4 regions of the Microbulbifer sp. genome follow, and region 2 is predicted to be linked to each of the others. Evidence: predicted binding sites of a transcription regulator. Region 2 holds the regulator's gene; each other region holds the start of a gene.

What was found. The regulator sigma-54, encoded in region 2, starts transcription at its own class of promoters, with help from an activator protein. The targets are predictions, from matches to a motif close to TGGCACANNNNTTGCNNT.
Region 1: a site for sigma-54 is predicted at 3,204-3,221, ahead of ACRC0P_RS14150 (RtcB family protein). Genes of this name have one in related genera too.
Region 3: a site for sigma-54 is predicted at 3,422-3,439, ahead of ACRC0P_RS18755 (CmpA/NrtA family ABC transporter substrate-binding protein). Genes of this name have one in related genera too.
Region 4: a site for sigma-54 is predicted at 3,032-3,049, ahead of ACRC0P_RS13875 (formate/nitrite transporter family protein). Genes of this name have one in related genera too.

Annotation. Positions count from the first base shown of each region.
Region 1 is NZ_JBOFOC010000138.1:39,347-44,644, reverse strand. Features, by position in the region: gene ACRC0P_RS14165 (slipin family protein) at 1-13, opposite strand, end outside; tRNA gene ACRC0P_RS14160 (tRNA-OTHER) at 422-494, opposite strand; gene rtcA (RNA 3'-terminal phosphate cyclase) at 782-1,792, opposite strand; gene ACRC0P_RS14150 (RtcB family protein) at 1,907-3,133, opposite strand; gene rtcR (RNA repair transcriptional activator RtcR) at 3,369-4,964, shown strand.
Region 2 is NZ_JBOFOC010000108.1:28,762-34,059, forward strand. Features, by position in the region: gene lptA (lipopolysaccharide transport periplasmic protein LptA) at 1-120, shown strand, start outside; gene lptB (LPS export ABC transporter ATP-binding protein) at 169-894, shown strand; gene ACRC0P_RS11530 (RNA polymerase factor sigma-54) at 1,052-2,497, shown strand; gene hpf (ribosome hibernation-promoting factor, HPF/YfiA family) at 2,732-3,043, shown strand; gene ptsN (PTS IIA-like nitrogen regulatory protein PtsN) at 3,047-3,508, shown strand; gene rapZ (RNase adapter RapZ) at 3,590-4,450, shown strand; gene ACRC0P_RS11550 (HPr family phosphocarrier protein) at 4,469-4,738, shown strand; gene mgtE (magnesium transporter) at 4,920-5,298, shown strand, end outside.
Region 3 is NZ_JBOFOC010000199.1:2,445-7,742, forward strand. Features, by position in the region: gene ACRC0P_RS18745 (ABC transporter ATP-binding protein) at 1-693, opposite strand, end outside; gene ACRC0P_RS18750 (ABC transporter permease) at 734-1,729, opposite strand; gene ACRC0P_RS18755 (CmpA/NrtA family ABC transporter substrate-binding protein) at 1,820-3,199, opposite strand; gene ACRC0P_RS18760 (OmpP1/FadL family transporter) at 4,047-5,298, opposite strand, start outside.
Region 4 is NZ_JBOFOC010000134.1:33,353-38,650, forward strand. Features, by position in the region: partial or broken gene cynS (cyanase) at 1-181, opposite strand, end outside; gene ACRC0P_RS13870 (protein kinase domain-containing protein) at 208-1,989, opposite strand; gene ACRC0P_RS13875 (formate/nitrite transporter family protein) at 1,995-2,837, opposite strand; gene ACRC0P_RS13880 (hypothetical protein) at 3,692-3,916, shown strand; gene ACRC0P_RS13885 (hypothetical protein) at 3,981-4,148, shown strand; gene ACRC0P_RS13890 (ABC-F family ATPase) at 4,410-5,298, opposite strand, start outside.

The DNA of each region.
Region 1 (5,298 bases), on a different contig from region 2:
TCCAAATGATCATTTTACTTCTCCTTATACTGATTACCTTTAGCCATATTTGGTGCGCACGGCGCACCCTACAACGCTTTGTGGCAATCGAGGGTGAGGCCCACCCGGAAACACCGAGGGCGACGGTTTGAACAAGGCAGGGCGGGCGGTCATTGGCTGAACCGGCCGGTATCGGGGGAAGCCTGTATGGGTGCTCTCCCGTTCTCCGGCGAATTCCGCTTAACTGATCAACATGCAATGTTGCCCACCGTCGGCGTCGATATTTCCGGTGCCTTGAAACTCCGCCATCCCGCTTCCCCGAGAGGAGGCAATCCAGCGGCGTAACAAGGCCATGGGCCTCTAACTTGAAGGGCTGTTAACCCTGTGGGGACTCGAACCCCAGGCTTTCGCCTTTTCCAGAATGCTCGTGTTTACGACGAGGTTACTTTGACAGGAGTCGAACCTGTGCCCGGCCGATGGTTATCGGCTGCTCTACCCTACTGAGCTACAAAGTAGTGTTCAGGTTATTTCCCCGATCGGTACACAACAAGCCAGGGGCTCTTGTGCCAGGCTGGTTTACAGAACCAGCTCCGCTGATCGGGTATTTTCCCTAAACTCTTTTAGGGTCATTTGTACTTGGCATGACTGGGCTCCCCCTCTCCCTAGCCCTCTCCCCCAAGGGGGAGAGGGGACTGTTTGGGGGAGTAGCTGCCTGTTCTGTAAATGATCCGTATTCTTACCCTGGCACTTCCCCTGTGCGACTGATCTTCCTTAATTCCTATTCAGGAAAGGTTGCGTGGCTCTACACACTGATGGTCCACGCATGGTCACTTTCCTTTTGAACTTTTACCTGGGCACCGGTTAGCTGGCGTATCACTTCGATATTTGTCATCAGGTGCAGGGTGGGTTCCTGTGTCCTGAATATTCCGCCCTTTCCCAGTACCATCGGCAGTAGTATCTGGTCGGCCAGGTGTTCACCGACCGGTACATCGGCCTCCAGGTAGCGGTTCAGCGCCTTGACGGCGCGGCCCGCAACCCGCTCTGAACTGAGCCGCTTTTCACCCACCACTTCGATAACTTCGGTGGTGTGCTCCGACGCAACCCGCAGGGAGACGATGTTTCCCGGACCGGCGGAGTTCACTTCACGCTGGTGCAGGTTCTCCTCGGGCCAGTGGCATTTTTTGCGGATCTGCCGCAGTTCCCGTTCGGCGATATGCCCCGGTATCTGCGAGGAGGTGGCCACGGCTTCGTTTTTCAAAATCGCACCGCGGTCGGTCAGCTCCAGTGCTTCCAGCTCCCGTACGGGCTGGATACGCGCCCTCCATTGGCCGCCGCCCGCCGGGTAGAAGCCAAACCGCTCCAGTTCTGCTTCTGCCCGATATCCCATCTTCTCCATCAGGGGCAGAAAGGACTTTTCGATGAAGTCGAAACTGGGCGCATGGTGGTTATGGGTTCCACCTTCCAGGCAGACTTCGCTAACACCATCGGCCAACAGCAGCGGCAACAGGATCGTCTGGAATACGAGACTGGTGCTGCCGGCGGAGCCTATGGCGAAGCGGTATTCCCCGGATTTTACTTCGCCCGGTTTGAAAACCACCTCAGTCGATCCCAGTTCATCACCGGAAACCTCCGCTGAGCAGGTGGCCTGACTGGCGCGCAGGCAGGCGAGGTGCTGGCGCAGCAGGCCCGGCCTGCTGCGGCCGGCGCGGATATTTTTTATGCGCACCGGCTTCTGCAGGCACATGGACAGCGTGAGTGATGAACGGAAAATCTGTCCGCCGCCTTCTCCCTGTGATCCGTCGATAACCAACATCTTCCTATCCCATTTATCCTGTAACTGCTTAGCCGTCTTTCCGCTTCCGCAGCAGAGGCCCCCTCTCCCTAACCCTCTCCCCCAAGGGGGAGAGGGGACTGTTGGAGTGAGTGGTTACCCTTTTACGCACACCACCTGTTTCAGGGTGTACACAATTTCCACCAGGTCTTTCTGCGCCGCCATCACCTTTTCGATGGGCTTGTAGGCGGACGGCGTTTCATCGATCACGCCGGCGTCTTTTCGGCATTCCACATCGGCCGTCGCTTGCAGGTGCTCCTCCAGCGAGACCATTTTCTTCGCTTTGGTGCGCGACATGACCCGCCCCGCGCCGTGGCTGCAGCTACAGAAGCTCTCCGCGTTGCCAAGCCCGCGGACGATAAAGGAGCGCGCACCCATGCTGCCCGGGATAATGCCCATTTCCCCTTCGCGGGCGCGCACCGCGCCCTTGCGGGTTACCAGCACGTTTGTGCCGAAGTGATTCTCCCGGGACACATAGTTGTGGTGGCAATTGACCGCTTCCGTACGCGCGTCAAAGTCCATTCCCAGTGCGGCTTTCACCGCGTCGATGACGCGGGCCATCATCACTTCGCGGTTGATACGCGCGAAGTTCTGCGCCCACTCCACCGCCTCGACATACTGGTCGAAGTGGTCCGTACCTTCCGGGAGGTAGGCCAGGTCGGAATCCGGCAGGTGTATATGCCAGCGCTCCATATCCCTTTTGGCCATCTCGATGAAATGGGTACCGATGCGGTTGCCCACGCCGCGGGAACCACTGTGCAGCATCAGCCAGACGCTGCCGTGTTCGTCCAGGCACAGCTCGATAAAATGGTTGCCCGTTCCCAGCGTTCCCAGGTGGTTGAGATTGTTGGTGTTCTTCAGCACCGGGTGCTTTTCCTGCAATACATCAAACTGTGCAGCCAGGGGCGCCCATGCGTTCATCACGTCGTCCGGCGCATTGCTCCAGGCGCCCTTGTCCCGGCTTCCCCGGTGTCGCGCCGAGCGCCCGTGGGGCACCGCGCGTTCAATGGCCGAGCGCACGCCCGCCAGGTTGTCCGGCAGTTGCGAAGCCTTGATGCTGGTGCGCACCGCCATCATTCCGCAGCCGATATCCACCCCGACCGCCGCCGGTATCACCGCGCCGAGGGTCGGCACAACACTGCCGATGGTGGCGCCCTTACCCAGGTGGACATCCGGCATCGCCGCCACCCACTGGTGGATAAACGGCAGTCGGGAGATGTTTTTCAGCTGCTCTCTGGCCTCGGGCTCGAAAGGCACCCCGACAGTCCAGGACTTGATGGGTACACCGCCATCCTGCATCACTTCATATGTTTGCTGAGTCATCGCTCTCTCCCTTTCTCAAATGCTTTGCGGTCTTGTTCGCTTGTTTGTTGTCCTGTATCGCGGTGAGAGTATTGCGAGGAGAGTGCCAACTTTTCAGAATGGGCTGAGAAAGTTTTTAACTTATTGATTTATATGTATTTATTTTTAATTTCGGCGGATCAGGCGGCGAGGACCGGCAGAGTTCCGGCCCCTCTTACCTATCTTTTTGAATAGCTAACTAATATATTCGATAACCATGAAAACAGTTGCCATCAGTATTCTCGGAACCACCATGGATCGGCGCGGCAAGGGCGACAAGCGCTGGGACAAGTGGCGGCCGACGGTTTCCATGTGTCAGCACGACGATCTGCTGGTCGACCGGCTGGAGTTGTTGTTCGATAACCATTCCCAGGGCCTGGCCGACCAGGTGACGGAGGATATTGCCCGCGTTTCCCCGGAGACGAAGGTGGTCCACCACCGGGTGAACTTTCCGGACCCGTGGGATTTCGAGACGGTTTACAGCCAACTGCTGGATTTTGCCCGCGGTTATCACTTCAAACCCAACCGGGAAAAGTATCTGGTCCATATCACCACCGGCACGCACGTGGCGCAGATCTGCCTCTATCTGCTCACCGAGGCGGGCTACCTTCCCGGGCAGCTGTTGCAGACGGCTCCGGCCAAACGCGACAGCAACCTGCCCGGGCAGTACCAAATCATTGACCTGGACCTTTCCAGGTACGACCAGATCGCCTCGCGCTTCCAGAAGGAGCACCAGGAAGGCACCGTCTATCTGAAGGGCGGCATAGAGACCAACAATGCCGCTTTCAACCGGATGATTGAGCAGCTGGAAAAGGTTTCCATCCGCTCCAATGCCCCCATCCTGATTACCGGCCCCACCGGCGCAGGCAAGACACAGCTGGCGCAGCGGGTGTACGAGTTGCGCAAACAGCGCGGCAAACTCGAGGGACGGCTGGTGGCGATCAACTGCGCGACCCTCAAGGGTGAAAACACCATGTCCGCGCTGTTCGGCCACAAGAAGGGCGCCTTTACCGGCGCCACCGCCGATCGCGCCGGCCTGTTGAAGGAGGCCCACAAGGGGTTGCTGTTTCTGGATGAGATCGGCGAGCTGGGGCTGGACGAACAGGCGATGCTGTTGCGGGCGATTGAGGACAAACGCTTTATTCCGTTCGGATCCGACAGAGAAACCAGCAGCGATTTCCAGTTGATTGCCGGCACCAATAAGGATCTGGCCCGGAAAGCCAGAGAGGGGACCTTTCGCGCCGATTTATTGGCCCGAATAGATCTGTGGACCTACGAACTGCCGTCCCTCAAGGACAGGATCGAAGACCTGGAGCCCAATATCGATTACGAGATCGAATCCTTCTCCAATAAAGCGGGGCACCTGGTGAGCTTTAACAAAGCCGCGCGGGAAAAATACCTCTCTTTCAGTCGCTCGCCCGAAGCCACCTGGTCCGCGAATTTCCGCGACCTCAACGCCAGTATTACCCGTATGGGGACACTCGCCGACGGTGGGCGAATTACCGTGGAAGTTGTCAATGAAGAGATCAGCCGGTTAAAACGCAAATGGCAGACCGCCGCCGATATTGAACACAGTCCGAAACCCGAAATCGAACGCGTGTTAGGGGCTGGTAGCGGCGAGGAAATGGATTACTACGACCAGTTAAAACTGGCCGCATTGATCGGGATCTGCAAAAACTCTAAGTCGATGGCAGAGGCCGGAAGAAGGCTGTTCAACGTAAGCCGGAAGGCGAAAAAGTCGAACAATGATTCCCACAGGGTCAAGCAGTTGCTCGGTAAGTACGGTATAAAATTCGAAGATCTGACAGTGTAGGGTAGCCCTACTTCGAGAGCCATGATATCGAGAATCCAGCGGGTGGCCGTCCTGGTCCAGTATGCCGTGAGCATACTCGGCGAATCGGTTGCGGCGCTGACCGGTGCCCGACACCAGAGCCTGTCGGCGGTCATGCCGACAATCATTGCATCAATGGATCGCCATTCTGTTATCTCCTCACACGGGTGAAATCCGGGCGTTTCCGCTCAGCGTTGGGTTTCTCCGCTCCCTGGGGGCCGCGGTTGAAACCCGGAGGCGATGTTTAAATTTTCCGTATTGAATCGCGCTGCATTTTGGCTCTCCGACAGTCAATCCATGTGACGGCGCGACGACA
Region 2 (5,298 bases):
CTGGCCAGCGAGCAGATGCAGGCCCAGGGCCAGTCCGGCGAAGGGCGGGTGGAAATGATCTGGAAACCGGAAAAGAAAAAGACTGAACAGCAGCCCGCAACCGGCGACGAACACCAATAGCCAGCAGCCTGTCGGACCCAGGGCTGCCAGATCAACCGGAATTGAAATATGCCAACGCTGAAAGCGTTACATCTCGCCAAGCAATACAAGAAACGCAAAGTTGTCCAGGACGTCTCCGTCAGCGTCAGCAGCGGCCAGGTGGTCGGCCTGCTCGGCCCCAACGGCGCCGGCAAAACCACCTGTTTCTATATGATTGCCGGCCTGGTGCAGGCGGATGCCGGCCAGGTACTGATCGACGACGAGGACATCACCGGCCTGTCCATGCACGGCCGGGCGCGCAAGGGCATCGGCTACCTGCCCCAGGAAGCCTCGGTATTCCGCCGCCTCACAGTGCGCGACAACATCCTCGCCATCCTGGAGACCCGCAAGGACCTGTCCCGCGCCGAGCGCCTGCAACAGACCCGGGAATTACTGAAGGAATTCAACATCACTCACATCGAGGGCAACCTGGGCATGGCGCTGTCCGGCGGCGAGCGCCGCCGGGTGGAGATAGCCCGCGCCCTGGCCACAGATCCGGATTTTGTACTGCTGGACGAGCCTTTCGCCGGCGTGGATCCGATTTCGGTCAACGATATCAAGCAGATCATCCGCCACCTGCGGAACAGGGGCATCGGCGTACTGATCACCGATCACAATGTGCGCGAGACCCTGGATATCTGCGAGACCGCCTATATCGTCAGCGAGGGACACATCATCGCCGCCGGCACCCCGGCGGAAGTACTCGCCAACCAGCAGGTGCGGGAGGTCTACCTGGGGCATGAGTTCACCATCTAGTGTCCGAATTCGGGGTTCGCCCCTGCCACCCCACCACTCGTCGCCTGACCCAAAAAGCCGGCACAGTTTTTGCTTGCAAGCCGCCCCGCAGAGGGTTAGTCTGCAACATCCTGAATTTTCAGATGATTCATCCGCCGGATGCCTTGCAGTTTCTTCTATGAAGCAGTCCCTTCAAATAAAACTCGGCACTCAGCTGACCATGACGCCCCAGCTGCAGCAGGCTATCCGCCTGCTACAGCTCTCCACCCTGGACCTGCAACAGGAAATCCAGTCGGCGCTGGACAGCAACCCGCTGCTGGAAACCGAGGGCGAGGAGCCCGCAGAGACAGCCAGGGAACAGAACACTCAGGAGCAACAGGCCGACAGCGGCGCCGCCAACGGAACCGAACAGGCTGCCGAAAGCGACTGGAGCCACGACATCCCCGACGACCTGCCGGTGGATACCCGCTGGGACGACATCTACAGCGGCGGCAGCTACAGCGGCGGCGAGGGCGACGACCCGGCCCTGGAACAGCGCAATTCGGTGCCGGACAGTCTGCACAGCCATCTGTTGTGGCAACTCAATCTCACCCCCCTGTCCGAACAGGACAAACTGATCGGTGAGACCCTGATCGATGCCATCGCCCCAAACGGCTTTCTCGAATCCCTCCCGGCGGAACTGGCCCCGGCCCTGAACGCAGAGGAAGACGAAGTCGTCGCGATACTCAAGATCATCCAGCAGTTCGAACCCGCCGGCTGCGGCGCCCGCGACCTGCGCGAATGCCTGTTGTTGCAGCTGCAGCAGCTGCCCGCGAACACCCCCTGGCTGGAGCAGGCACAGATCGTCGTAGGCAGCCACCTGGACCTGCTGGGCAAGCGCGATTTCCGCCAGCTGAGTCGCCGCACACGCCTGAGCGAGGCGCAACTGGGCGAGGTGGTGCGCCTGATCCAGACCCTGAATCCCCACCCCGGGGAGGCTTTCGGCGGCGACGAGACCCAGTATGTGGTGCCGGATATCATCGTCAGCCGCAAACAGCAGCGCTGGCTGGTGGAGCTGAACCCGGAGACCACCCCGAAACTGCGCATCAACGGCGACTACGCGGCACTGATCAAGCGCGCCGACAACTCCACTGACAACAACTTCCTGCGCGACCACCTGCAGGAGGCGCGCTGGTTCCTGAAGAGCCTGCAAAGCCGCAACGAGACACTGCTCAAAGTGGCCTCGAGTATCGTGGACAAGCAGCAGGACTTTTTCGAGCGGGGCCCGGAAGCGATGAAACCCATGGTGCTGGCGGATATCGCCGAGACCATCGGCATGCACGAATCCACCATCTCCCGGGTCACCACCCAGAAATACATGCTCACCCCCCGCGGCGTGTTCGAACTCAAGTACTTCTTCTCCAGCCACGTGAGCACCGACTCCGGTGAAGACGCCTCCTCCACCGCCATCCGCGCCATGATCCGCAAGCTGATCGACTCCGAGGAAGCCCGCAAGCCCCTATCCGACAACAAGATCACCCAGGAACTGGACCGCCAGGGCATCAAGGTGGCCCGGCGCACCGTGGCCAAATACCGGGAATCCATGGGCATCCCCTCCTCCAGCGAGCGCAAGCGCCTGGTCTGATGAGAGACCGCTCACAATCTCCCGACAAGATTTACAGACCAGCGGGACACTTTTAGTCACAGATTTTGACCGATATCGATATGCCGGTCAGTTTTTACAGGCGTCCAACTCCACCCAGCCCGCGACCAACGCCCGAACTTTGAGTGTATCCTTCCATTCTGGCTAACTTCCTAGTAGGGTTGCGGCCCAGACGAGGAGCGGCCGGCTAGCGACGCACTCGATGAGGAGAAGTCCATGCAGATCAACATCAGTGGCCACCACGTGGAATTGACCGACCCCATCCGCGATTACTGCCATAGCAAACTGGAAAAACTCTCCCGGCACTACGACAACATTACCAATGCCCAGGTAATCCTATCGGTTGAAAAACTGACCCAGAAGGCCGAGGCCAGGGTACAGAGGGCCGAGGCCAGGGTGCACATGAATGGACACGACCTCTGTGCCACCTCCGAAGACAAGGACCTGTACGCGGCCATCGACGCCCTCTCCGACAAGCTGGACCGCCAGCTCAAGAAACACAAAGAGAAGTTACAGAACCACCGATAAGCTATGACATTGGAATCCCTACTCTCTCCCCGCCTGAGTCTTTGTCACCTGGCGGGGAGCAGCAAAAAAAAATTGCTGTTAAATATTGCCCAGGCCATCGCCGAAGAATATCCACAACTGGATGCCGACACTATTTTCAACCAGCTTCTCGCCCGCGAGCGCCTCGGCTCCACCGGTATCGGCGAGGGGGTAGCCATCCCCCACTGCCGCCTGCCCGGCTGTGAGCGCCCCATCGGCGTACTCTGCACCACCGAGCCGGCGATCGACTTCGACGCCGCCGACCGCCAGCCCGTGGACCTGCTGTTCGCGCTGCTGGTGCCAGAGGATGCAGAGCAGGAACACCTGGAAACTCTGGCGGAAGTCGCCGCCCTGTTCTCCGACAGCCGGGTACGGGAAAAACTGCGCCAGGCCCAGACCAACGATGAACTCTACGCCCTGGCCATCGACAGCGCCGCGGCGGCCTGAATCAGCGACCAATTAACAATGAACGCCTGGCATTGAGCATCAGATACAATCACAGATCATTGATAATTGGTAATCGAAAAAATGCGCTTAGTGATTATCAGCGGCCGTTCCGGCTCCGGTAAAAGCTCCGCCCTGCAACTGCTGGAAGACGTCGGCTTCAACTGCATCGACAACCTTCCAGCCAGCCTGCTGCCAGAACTGGTGCGGCGGGTGCGCGAACAGCCGCCGGTGGACAACCCCAGGCTGGCACTGGGCATCGATGCGCGCAACCTGTGGCAGGACGTGCAGCAGGCACCGCGGGTCATCGAGGAATTGCGCGAAAGCGGCGTGCAGTGCGATGTCATCTACATGGACGCCCGCTCACCGGTGCTGGTGCAACGCTTCAGCGAAACCCGGCGCAAACACCCCCTCAGCGACAACCGCACCCACCTGCTGGAAGCCCTCAATCGGGAAAAGGAACTGCTCGCCCCGCTGGCGGCCATAGCGGACCTGGTAATCGACACCAGCAGCCTCAGCCTGCACCAGCTGCGCGACCTGGTGAAAACCCGGGTGGTGGGCGAGGAGTCGCCGGGCATGGCGATCCTGTTCCAGTCCTTCGGCTACAAGCACGGCGTACCGGTGGACGCCGATCTGGTGTTCGACCTGCGCTGCCTGCCAAACCCCTATTGGATCGCGGAGCTGCGCCACAAAACCGGCCGCGACCCGGAAGTGATCGAGTTCCTGCGCGCGCAGCCGGAGACCGGGGATATGGAGCGGGACATCAGCCAGTTCCTGCAACGCTGGCTGCCCTCCTACCAGCAGAGCAACCGCAGCTACACCTGTATCGCCGTGGGCTGTACCGGCGGTCGCCATCGCTCCGTGTATATGGTGGAACAGCTGGCGAAAGCCTTCTCCAGCCAGTTCGACAATATACAGATCCGCCACCGCGAACAATCGCAGTAACCCACGTCGAAACAACCCATGCAGAAAAGTCAGATCACCATCATCAACAAGCTGGGCCTGCACGCCCGCGCCGCCAGCAAGTTCGCGCAGACCGCCGCGCGCTTCTCATCCGACATAAAAGTGCACTGCCGGGGCAAGTGCGTGGACGGCAAAAGCGTGATGGCGCTGATGCTGTTGGCCGCCGGCAAGGACTGTGACCTGGAACTGGAGGTCGACGGCTGCGACGAAGAGGCCGCGCTCAGCGCCATCAACGAACTGGTGGCGGACCGTTTCGGCGAAGCAGAGTGAAAGATAATGCGGAATGATGAATGCGGAATGCGGAATAGGGGCCAGCTACCCGCTGTAGGAGCGGCGGGGCGGCCCTCCGCCGCCGGCCGCGATCATGCGCTCAACCGGCCGCCGGCCTCGGTTGCGGCACGAACCACCATTCCGCATTCCGCATTCCGCATTCCGCATTGAAGGAGCCGCCGTGCCCAACCCTCCCCCGGCAGAGATCCAGTTCCGCGCACAGAACCAATTGAGCGAACTGTTCGCTGCCCTCGACAGCGGCACCGGGCGCGAAGTCCGGCGCATGCTGGGCACCCTCACGCCGCAGAGCATCGCCCAGTTGCTGGAGAGTTCGCCGCCGCGGATCCGCCAGGTGATCTGGGAACTGATCGGCAAGGAGGTCGAGGGCGAGGTCCTGCAGGAACTCAGCGACGAGGTGCAGAGCCAGATCCTCGCCACCCTGGACACCGGGGAAATGGTGGCGCTGATGGAGGGCCTGCACGCCGACGATATCGCCGACATACTGCAGCAGCTTCCGGAGCGGGTGATGGCGGAAGTGCTCTCCGCCATGAGCGAGCGCG
Region 3 (5,298 bases), on a different contig from region 2:
CGGCCGCTCCAGGTGAATGTCGAGAATTTCCCCGATGGTTGCCGCGGGGCCATTGGTCATCATCACAATGCGATCGGAAAGCAGAACCGCCTCGTCCACATCGTGGGTGATCATGATTACGGTGTTGTTCAGTTCCGCCTGGATCTCCATCAGCGAGTCCTGCATATGCGCGCGGGTGAGCGCATCCAGCGCGCCGAAAGGCTCATCCATCAGTAAAACCTTGGGCTGCATCGACAGGGCCCGGGCAATACCCACCCGCTGCTTCATGCCGCCGGAAATTTCCGACGGGCGTTTGTGCATCGCGTGCTCCATATGCACCAGCTGCAGGTTGTGCTCGATCCATTCGCGTATTTCCGCCCCGGATTTAGATCTGCCAAATACCTGCCTTACCGCGAGCTCCACATTTTCATAGGCGCTGAGCCAGGGCAGTAGCGAGTGGTTCTGGAATACCACGGCGCGTTCCGGCCCCGGTTCGGTGATCTCCTTGCCATTGAGGATCACGCCGCCGCGAGTGGCGCGGTACAGGCCCGCGACCACGTTCAGCACGGTGGACTTGCCACATCCCGAGTGACCGATCAGCGAGACGAATTCCCCTTTCTGGACCTGCAGATCGACGTCGCGCAATGCCGTAAAGGGCCCTTTGGGGGTCGGGAACTCCATATCCACATGACTGATATCCAGTAATACGCCCATATTCTTCTCCAGAGTTTTATAGGATCGAGTTTGATTGGAGCTAGTGTGTAGTGCTGTCCTTATCCCAGGAAGCCAGTTTCTGCAGTTGCAGCATGGCGCGATCCAACAGAAAGCCGATCACTCCAATGACGATCACCGCGGCCATGATGCGGGCCAGGGAATCGGAGCTGCCGTTCTGGAATTCATCCCACACGAATTTCCCCAGGCCTGGGTTCTGAGCCAACATCTCCGCGGCAATCAGTACCATCCAGGCCACGCCCAGGGAGAGACGCATACCGGTAAAAATCATCGGCACTGAGGCGGGCAGTACAATTTTCTTCACGTGTTTCAGCGGGGAAAGGCGCAGCACCTTGCTGACATTCACCAGGTCGCTTTCGATGCCGGCCACCCCGACGGAGGTGTTGATAACCATCGGCCAGAGGCAGCAGAGGGTGACTGTGATCATGGAGTTGAGAAACGACTTGGCCACCAGCGGGTCCGTTGAGGTGTACAGGGCGCTGACCACCATGGTCACCAGCGGCAGCCAGGCCAGCGGCGAAACCGGCTTGAATACCTGGATAATCGGATTGATTGCGCTGCTCAGGGTGCGGCTCAGGCCGGTGGCAATTCCCAGAGGAATGGCAATGGCCACGGCGAGCAGGAATCCGCTCATCACCGTGATCAGACTGGTAAAAATCTGGTCGATGAAAGTCTCTTTGCCGGTGTAGTCGCGAATCTTCGGCTGATAGCTGGGATCTTCCGCGAGCCGCTCTGCGTTACGGACTTTCTGGCGTTCATAAAAGGCGGCTGCCTTTTCCCGCGAGCGCTCATGCTCCTGATAGAGCGCGCCAAACTGTTCCCATACAGCGGCCGGTCCGGGAAATTTTCCCAGGGAGGTGTCGATATTCTGTGCGGTCGCGGACCACAGCAGCAGAAACACCAGAACACCGGTCAGGGGAATGGCCACGTATCGGATGGCGCTGTTGAACAGATTGTTGTCTAACAGTGAAAACTTCCAGCCGGCCGGTTTACTGATGGATAGGCTGCTTGATGTCATGGTCCTCTGCCTTGCGTCGACTTATGGTGTTTCGGCTTAAATTGGGTTCGCAGGGTGCGCGTGGCGCACCCTGCGGGATTGATTTCCGGCCTAGAGCTTTTCTCCGGCTTTTAGACCGATAGGAAACTTCCCGATATATTCATTGGGTTTGTGGCCGTTGTAGACGATGCCGTCGATGAAGTGGGTCTGCGGTTCGCGGTATCCGTCTTCGCTGGAGAAGTCCGGGAACTGATCCGCGGAGGCCAGCTTGTCCTCGATCAGGGATTCCGCCGCGGCCTGGTATATATCCGGGCGATAGACCTTCGCCGCCATCTCCTTGTACCAGTCGTCACTCTTGTCTTCCGATATCTGACCCCAGCGACGCATTTGCGTCAGGTACCAGATGGCGTCGGAGTAGTAGGGGTAGGTGGCGTGGTAGCGGAAGAAAACATTGAAATCCGGCACTTCGCGCTTGTCGCCCTTCTCGTACTCGAAAGTACCGGTCATGCTGTTGGCGATAACTTCATAGTCGGCACCGACATAATTGGACTGGGAGAGAATTTTTACCGCTTCCGGGCGGTTGGCGTTGTTGTTTTCGTCCAGCCACATGGCGGCGCGGATCAGCGCGCGAGTGATGCGGATGGCGGTGTTTGGGTATTTCTCCGCAAAGGTTTTGGTGATGCCGAAAACTTTTTCCGGATTGTCCTTCCAGATCTCGTAGTCGGTTACCACCGGCACGCCGATTCCCTTGAATACCGCCTGCTGATTCCAGGGCTCGCCCACGCAATAGCCGTAGATAGTGCCGGCTTCCAGGGTGGCGGGCATCTGTGGTGGCGGCGTTACCGAGAGCAGGGCGTCCGCGTTTATCTGCCCGGAAATATCACCTTTGTGCGGCGCATAGTAGCCCGGGTGGATACCGCCTGCGGCCAGCCAGTAGCGCAGCTCGTAGTTGTGGGTGGATACCGGAAAAACCATGCCCATATTGAACGGCTTGCCCGCCGCCTTGTATTTTTCCACTACCGGTTTCAGCGCATCCGCCTTGATCGGGTGTACCGGCAGGCCGTTGTCCATTTTGGGGATGTTCGGCTTCATCTGTTTCCATACTTCATTGGAAACGGTGATGGCGTTGCCGTTCAGGTCCATGGAAAAGGGCGTGATGATCTCGGCCTTGGTGCCGAATCCCATGGTGGCGGCGATAGGTTGTCCGGCAAGCATATGGGCGCCGTCCAGGCGGCCGTCGATCACGCCGTCGAGCAGTACCTTCCAGTTGGCCTGTGCCTCGATGGTGACGTAGAGGCCCTCGTCTTCAAAAAAGCCTTTCTCATAGGCGACCGCAATGGGTGCCATATCGGTCAGTTTGATAAAGCCAAAGGTCAGCTCTTCTTTTTCCGGATAGCCGAGTTCCGCGGATGTCGCCGGCGCTGCCAGCCCGAGGGTACTTGCCAGCCCCAGGGTTATTGCGGCTCGCCTGAAAAGTTGTGTCCACTTCATATCAAGAGTCCCCCAGTTGATGATCAGTTGAAAATTGCGGGCATAAAAAAGCGCTCATCGACCGGCTGCCATCGGGCAGCGAGTCAATGAGCGCCTCTGCTCATAATCAACCGAGCGGGTCGGTTGAGTCTGAATTTTTTCTTCGGTAAGCACCGTTTAAATTCCGCGACGACCGGCTATCGATTTTCGTGCCGGCCCGCCGGTGCGCCTCGCAATAGCTGTGTTGCATAGAGCGTGCCAATTTTTCTCCGGTGGCTTGGGGGCGAGGCTTGCCGGAAACCGGCTAATGCTGGGGAGAACTGGGTGAAACCGCCCGTTTTTATCAGTTAAGTATCTGTATTTATTGAGTTTTTTTCTTTCGCTCGGGCGGCGGTGGAGCGGGCGGGCCTGCGGCGGAAGCCTGCCATTTCAATCGTCTTGAGTCAGTGAGATGCCGAGGCGGGCGGGGGGCTGCACGGGGCAATTGGACCTGTAACCGGGAGGTCTTTTTAGTGCAAGGGTGGGTGAGGGGGGGATTTTTTGGTGCGGGCGTGCAGCTCCGTTCCCGGAGCCCGGGCGCCATTGTGGTGCAGTTTCGGCTGTCGGTGCCGGCATTAATGTGCCTGGATATACAGACTATCGGCGAGAAAAGGGCCGGACTTGAATGGCACTAAGTTAAGCCCCGAACTGCTCCTGCCCCTGAGGATTGCGCTGTAGGAGCCTGCTTGCAGGCGAACATTCCCGGTGCCTTGCCGCGACCTCTATTCGCCTGCAAGCAGGCTCCTACAGGGGGCTTCCGCTTAACTTAGTGCCATCGGGCCGGACTTTGCTGTCCGGCCCCTTGTACTGGCAGGGGTCGGCCGGGTGGTCAGAAGCGGTAGTTCAGGGAAACACCGGCGAGCCAGGCCGCGATATTGGTGGTCTTGCCGTTGTAATAAGTGGGTACAGGCGCTTCGGTGAACTCCTGAATCCTCTCATCGTCGCCCCAGAGATAGGCGAGGCCGCCGTCGATGCTCAGGTGCTGGTCGAACTCGTAGGTACCGCCGAAAGTCACCCAGTGGCGGTCGGTATCCGGAATGGACAGGGTGCGCCAAGTGATCGGCAGCCCGAGTGCGTTGGCGGTCGCATCTGTCGGATTGAGACCATCCCTTGCGGCGCCCTCGTCGTAGGCGTAGCCGATGCGCCAGGTGACCTCCTCGCAGGGGTAATATTCACCCCCGATACTGAAGCGCCAGCCGCTCTCGAAATTCTCCTCCTTGATAGGCAGGGGGTTAAACGCGGCTCCCTGACCTGGCAGGAAGGCCTCCAGCCGCTGGAAGTCGTCCCAGTCGGTATAGGTGGCGCCCAAGGCAAGGCCCCAGTTCTGGTTGAACTTGTGGTAGAGGCCCAGTTCCCAGTAGTCCGGCAGATCCAGGGTCAGGTTGCCGTCGACATCGTTAAATGGTGCCAGGGGAGGAGGGGGGATCAGATCGGAGCTGACGTCCCCTTCCAATTTGGGGTCGAATTCCGCGTGGTAGGACAGGCCCACCCGGGTGCGGTCGGTAATATTCCACAGGGCGCCGATGCTCCAGCTCACATCCCAGTCGTCGCCTTCGAGTTTCAGGATTTCCGCGCCGGATAGCGACGTGCCGAAAGCGGCATCGATGGGGAAGCCGTTGGGCACCCTGGTTTTCAGTTCGGCGTCGGCATAGAGGAAATTAACCGCCAGGCCGATGCTGAACTGGTCATTGAAATTGTAAGCGACGGACGGCGCGATATTGACCGTCAGCAGTTCTGTCTTGTCGGCGATATTGAGAACCAGCGAGTCGCTGTCAAAATCGGTTTCCAGGCCGTAGTTGGTATACATGGCCAGGCCGAAGGACCAGCAGTCGTCGATAGGCACCGCCAGGTAGGCGTTCGGTACAAAGGCGCTGCTGGCGTAGTCATTATCCTCAGCGAGGAAGGGCCCGACTTCCGCAACGCCCAACGGTGTGTCGACGAAATAGGTGATCTCTCCCTCGGCATCGATCTCAGGATTGACGTAGGTCACGCCCCCGGAAATGGTCATAGTGTCGAACAGAGCGGAACCGGCGGGATTGCGGGCCAGGATGGCGGCGTTATCGCCGATGGTGTTCTCTGCG
Region 4 (5,298 bases), on a different contig from region 2:
CCCTGTCCCCCTTGAGGTCCTCCTCCCGCTCGATATCCAGCGAAAAGTCGATAGCGCTCATAATCCCATCGCCGAACTCCTCGTGGATCAGTTCTTTGATGGTGCTGCCGTAGACATTCACCACCTCGTACCGGCGGTAGATCAGCGGATCGGTTGGAACCGCCGTGGGCAGTGAACCCTTGATCGTGGTCTTCTCCTCGGCGGAAATTATTGGAGTTGATAGAGGAGCGCCAGGATGGCGAGGAACTGCAACAGGGCCAGGCCCCGCCAGAAAGCCACCGGGTTGCGCTCTATCAGCGGTGGTCGGCTATTGGCGAGGAAGGCTTTGTTCGGGTGGCGGAGGTCGTAGAGGAACTCCGACAGGTGTTGGTAGCGTTTCAGCGGGTCCGGGTGCACGGCCTTTTTTAAGGTGGCATCCACCCAGGCGGGGATCTCGCTGTCTTCGTCCAGCACACTGCGATAGGCGAGCCGCCGCTGGGCGGCGCGGCTGCGCGCGCGGGGGACGTCGGGGCCGTAGGGAAAGCGCCCGCACAGCATGTGGTAGGTGAGCACCCCGAGGGAAAACAAATCCGAGTGGGCCGAGGGAGTCTCGCCGATAAAATATTCGGGCGCGGCGTAGAGGGCGGTGCCCTGCAACTGGTCGCCCCCGCTGGCACCGGCCAGTTCACCCAGGCCGTCGATCCGCGTGGCACCGTAGTCGATGATTTTCGCCGTGCCGCCGCGGTCGATCATTATATTGTCGGGCTTCAGGTCCTGGTGCAGCATTTCCATGCGGTGCATGGCCTGCAGGCCGCGGGCGATCTGCTCGACGATGCCGCGCACGCTTTCCAGGTCCGGCTTTGGGTTGTCGCGCAGCCACTGGGCGAGAGTCTGGCCCTCGATGTATTCGGTGGCGGTGTAGAGATAACGGCGCTCCCTGTCCGCGGGCGCCGCCCTGAGCAGGTGCACGCTGCTGACCCGCCGGGCTATCCACTCCTCCATCAGGAAACGTTCCAGGTAGGCCGGATCGCCGCTCCTGTCGATGGAAGGGGTTTTGAGCAACACGCGGGTATTTGTCTGTGTGTCCTCGGCCAGGTAGGCATGGCTGCGGCTGGAGGCGTGAATCCCGCGCAGTATGCGGTAGCCGTCCAGCTCGTCGCCGGGGCGCAGTGGCGGCGGCAGCGGCAGCGCGTCTGCCTGCTGCAGCAGTGCCAGCGTCTCCCGGCCTGGTAATTCCTCCACGCGCACAATCTGGATCGACAGGTTGTCGCCGCTGCCGTTGGCAATGGCCGCATCGACGATAGTCCGGGCCGCCGTATCCAGGTCGCCGGCGGACTCGTGCAATTGTTCAATGATGAATTCCGCGCGCACATGTTCGTACACGCCGTCGGTGGCGAGGATAAAGAGCTGCCCCTCGCGCAGCGGAAAATTTTGGTAGTCCGGTTTCATATGGGCGTCAACGCCCAGCGCCCGGCTGAGATAGCTCTCCTCGGCGGAGACCCAAAGGCGATGATCGTTGGTCAGCTGTTCCAGCGTCTCGCCCTGCAGGCGGTAGACGCGGGTATCGCCCAGGTGGAACAGGTGCGCCGTATCGCCACGCAATACCAGCGCACTGAAAGTGCAGACATAGCCTTTGTCCCGCTCGAAGCGGTAGTGGCTCCGCCGGGTCTGCGCATCGAGCCAGGCATTGGTGGCCGCGATCACCCGGGTGGCGGCGGTGCGCACCGACCAGGCCTCGGAGGTGCTGTAGTAGTCCTCGAGGAAGCTCTTGACCGCGGTCTCGCTGGCGACGTGGCTGACGTCGCTGCTGCTGATGCCGTCGGCCATGGCCAGGGCCACACCCTTCAGCGAAAGCTGCGGCTGCCCGGGCACCACGGCGCCGTGAAAGTCCTGGTTGAGGGGCTTGCGCCCCTCGCTGGTGCACTGGCCGATGGAAACCCTGAGCTGGCCAGTGGACTCGCGGACGTTTGCCCCGGCGGCGGTTGCCGGCCGGGGTTGTGCTGCGTTCATTTCGATCAGCTGGCCAGCGCCGGCTTCGCGCTGTCGCCGCCCAGGTTGCGCTTGGGCGCGGTGCGCACATGGGTGCTGTACAGGGTCAGGCCGGTAAAGGCGAGGCCGCCCACCAGGTTGCCGAGCGCGGTGGGGATCTCGTTCCAGAGGAAATAATCCATTACCGAGAAACCGCCGCCCATCAGCATGGCCGAGGGGAACAGGAACATGTTCACCACCGAGTGCTCGAAGGTCATGAAGAAGAACAGCATGATCGGCATCCACATGGCCAGCACCTTGCCGCTCACGTTGGTGGATATCATCGCGCCCACAACGCCCATGGACACCATCCAGTTACACAGCATGCCGCGAATAAAAATGGTGAACCAACCGGCGGCACCGTACTCCGCGTAACCCAGGGTACGCGACTCGCCGATACCGGCGATCTTCTGCCCAACGACACCGGGCTCCACCGAGAAACCGTAGGTGAACACGAAGGCCATCATCAACGCCACAGTCAGCGCCCCGGCAAAGTTGCCCAGGAAAACCAGGCCCCAGTTCCTGAGAATACCCTTGATGGTGACCCCGGGCCGCCGGTCCAGCCAGGCCAGCGGCACCAGCACGAACACACCGGTAAGCAGATCGAAGCCCATCAGGTACAGCATGCAGAAGCCGACCGGAAACAGTACCGCGCCCAGCAGCGGGCTGCCGGTGGTCACGGTGATGGTGACCGCGAACACCGCAGCCAGCGCCAGGATAGCCCCCGCCATATAAGCCCTGATCAGGGTATCCCGCGTGGACATAAAGATTTTTGCTTCACCGGCGTCGACCATTTTGGTCGCGAATTCCGATGGTAATAGGTAAGCCATAGTGTTGCCCCCAAATTCCGAATAGCTGGAAGTTTCCAATGGATACCGCCAGTGGCCGGGTATTTTTCCCGGCGCACAAAAAACGGCGTCTCCCGCCCCGCTGGCTGTGCAGCAGGGATGGAGGACGCCGTTGTCCATGGAAACTGATTTTTGTGCTGGACAGCGCTAGTACAAGTGCGATGCCCACAAATATTGGGGCAAGTTCTGTGCCATCCCGCGACAACGGCGCGCCGTATTTGCAGGTTCTACCATTCGCCGGCCCGGGGTCGAGGTGCACCACTGTGGTGCATTGACACTTAATGCTTTCACAGGCGCATGTATGTGGTGCCCATCACCCGGCATGTAAAATGACTGATAGCGGTTTCATAACGCCGTATGCCGGGCCGCCCCCTTTTGTAGGAGCGGCCGTTGGCCGCGATCGGCCCTGCCAAGGGCACATGCCGATCACATCAGCACGTAGGGTGCGCCGTGCGCACCAGCCGACATCGCCGCGGTCTCCGGCCATGTTCGGTGCGCACGGCGCACCCTACAGCGGCTCTGGAGTGTTTCACGCGACGTTGTGAACAACTGCTATCACAAAACCTGCGACGTCTGGGACCGAACTGGGACCTCACCGGCGCCGTGCAGGATCTGGGCCGCTCGACCCGCTGGCCGGAGTGGAAGGAGGGATCGGAATTCAAGGCGATTCGGGATCGGAGTGCGGAGGCGAGACAGTAGTTCATTTCACCTCTGGCTGCGCCGACGATGTAAATGGGAAAATGGCGGGCCATCCAACCGGAGAGTAGATAGTGGGAGATCTCGTCACTATACTCATGGCGCCGTTTATCATTAATTATGAGCAAAGGAGGCCCCCTATGGAGGCTGAACTGAAAGCTCGGACAAAGGTAGAAGGGTTGCTGACCGAGGCGCAGCTTGATGAACTACGCAGTGCCTTACCAAACGAGTATCAACATCTGGACGAGTTTGAGTTAGTGAAGGCTATGATTGCGCGCGTCGAAGACGCGTCAAACTCAGTTCGGCGTGCCCGTTTCACCGTCCGCAACGCTATCCGTGCAGTAAGGACCAAAGAGAACCATTGACCCTCACTGAGCATGAAACTAGTCATATCAGCAGCTAACACAGGACAACAAGGAGCCTTGCCTGATGCCAGATTGGGCCATGTACATCGCTAAAGTAATAACTCTGGTGGACGATGTAAAAGGGCTGGAGGAAGACATAGAAGATCTTGCAAAAGAAGTAGTGCAAGTCAGCAGCCGTGTTATCCGCGTAGAGACCCGATTAGAAACACTACTTGATACACTCGACCGCTAATCGGCAGTAACCTAAAGCTCTCTGAAACCCCGCCATATGCGGGGTTTTGCGTTTCTACTTCTTGAGCTACCCGCAGAAATATCAGTACCAATGGGATTTTGTCGCGATACAGAGCGGGTATCCCCGAAGCCTTCACGGATTGTGAAGGCATTCTGGAATTATCTGACGGAGGTGCATGGGCAGGAGAGCGATAACGTGGGACAGAATCCACTTGTTGGTTTCTACTCTCAATCATTCAACGCGCAATCATTCACCGCGCCATCAGGCAACCTGTAAACCAGGCTGCGACTGGCTCGCCAGATATTCGTCGTAGGTTCCCTGAAAATCGATCAGCGCCTGATCCTTGATTTCAACAACCCTGGTCGCCAATGACGACACAAACTGGCGGTCGTGACTCACGAAAATCAATGTGCCTTCGTATTTTGCCAGGGCATTGTTCAGCGCTTCAATCGCTTCCATATCCAAATGGTTGGTGGGTTCATCCATGATCAACACATTGGTGTCCATCATCATCAACTTGCCGAACAGCAGGCGGTTTTTCTCACCACCGGAACAAACCTTTGCCTTCTTGTTGGCATCATCCGCGGTAAACAGCAGCCGGCCCAGAATGCCCCGCACCGCCAGGTCATCGTGCTTGGGGGTGCGCCACTGCGACATCCACTCGAATATGGTGAGATCACAGTCAAAATCCGCACTGCTGTCCTGCGGGCAGTAACCCACGGCCGCATTCTCAGACCAGTTGATTTCACCGCTATTGGCCTGGATCTCGTTGACCAGGCAGCGCAGGAAAGTGGTTTTGCCGACACCGTTTTCACCGATTACCGCCAGTCGCGCACCGGCTTCCAGAATCATCTCTCCGCCGTTAAACAGGGGCTCGTCCTCAAAGCCGTGGGATACGCCCTCCAGAACCAGCGCCTGCCGGTGTAACTTCTTGCACTGTTTAAAGGTAATGTACGGAGATACCCGGCTGGACGGCTTTACTTCGTCCAGTTTGATCTTTTCCATCTTCTTGGCACGGGAACTTGCCTGTTTGGCCTTGGACGCATTCGCGGAGAAACGGTTAACAAAACTCTGCAGCTCTTCCAGCTCCGCACTCTTCTTGGCGTTCTCCGCGTGCAACTGATCCTGAATCAGCGTCGAAGCCGCGACA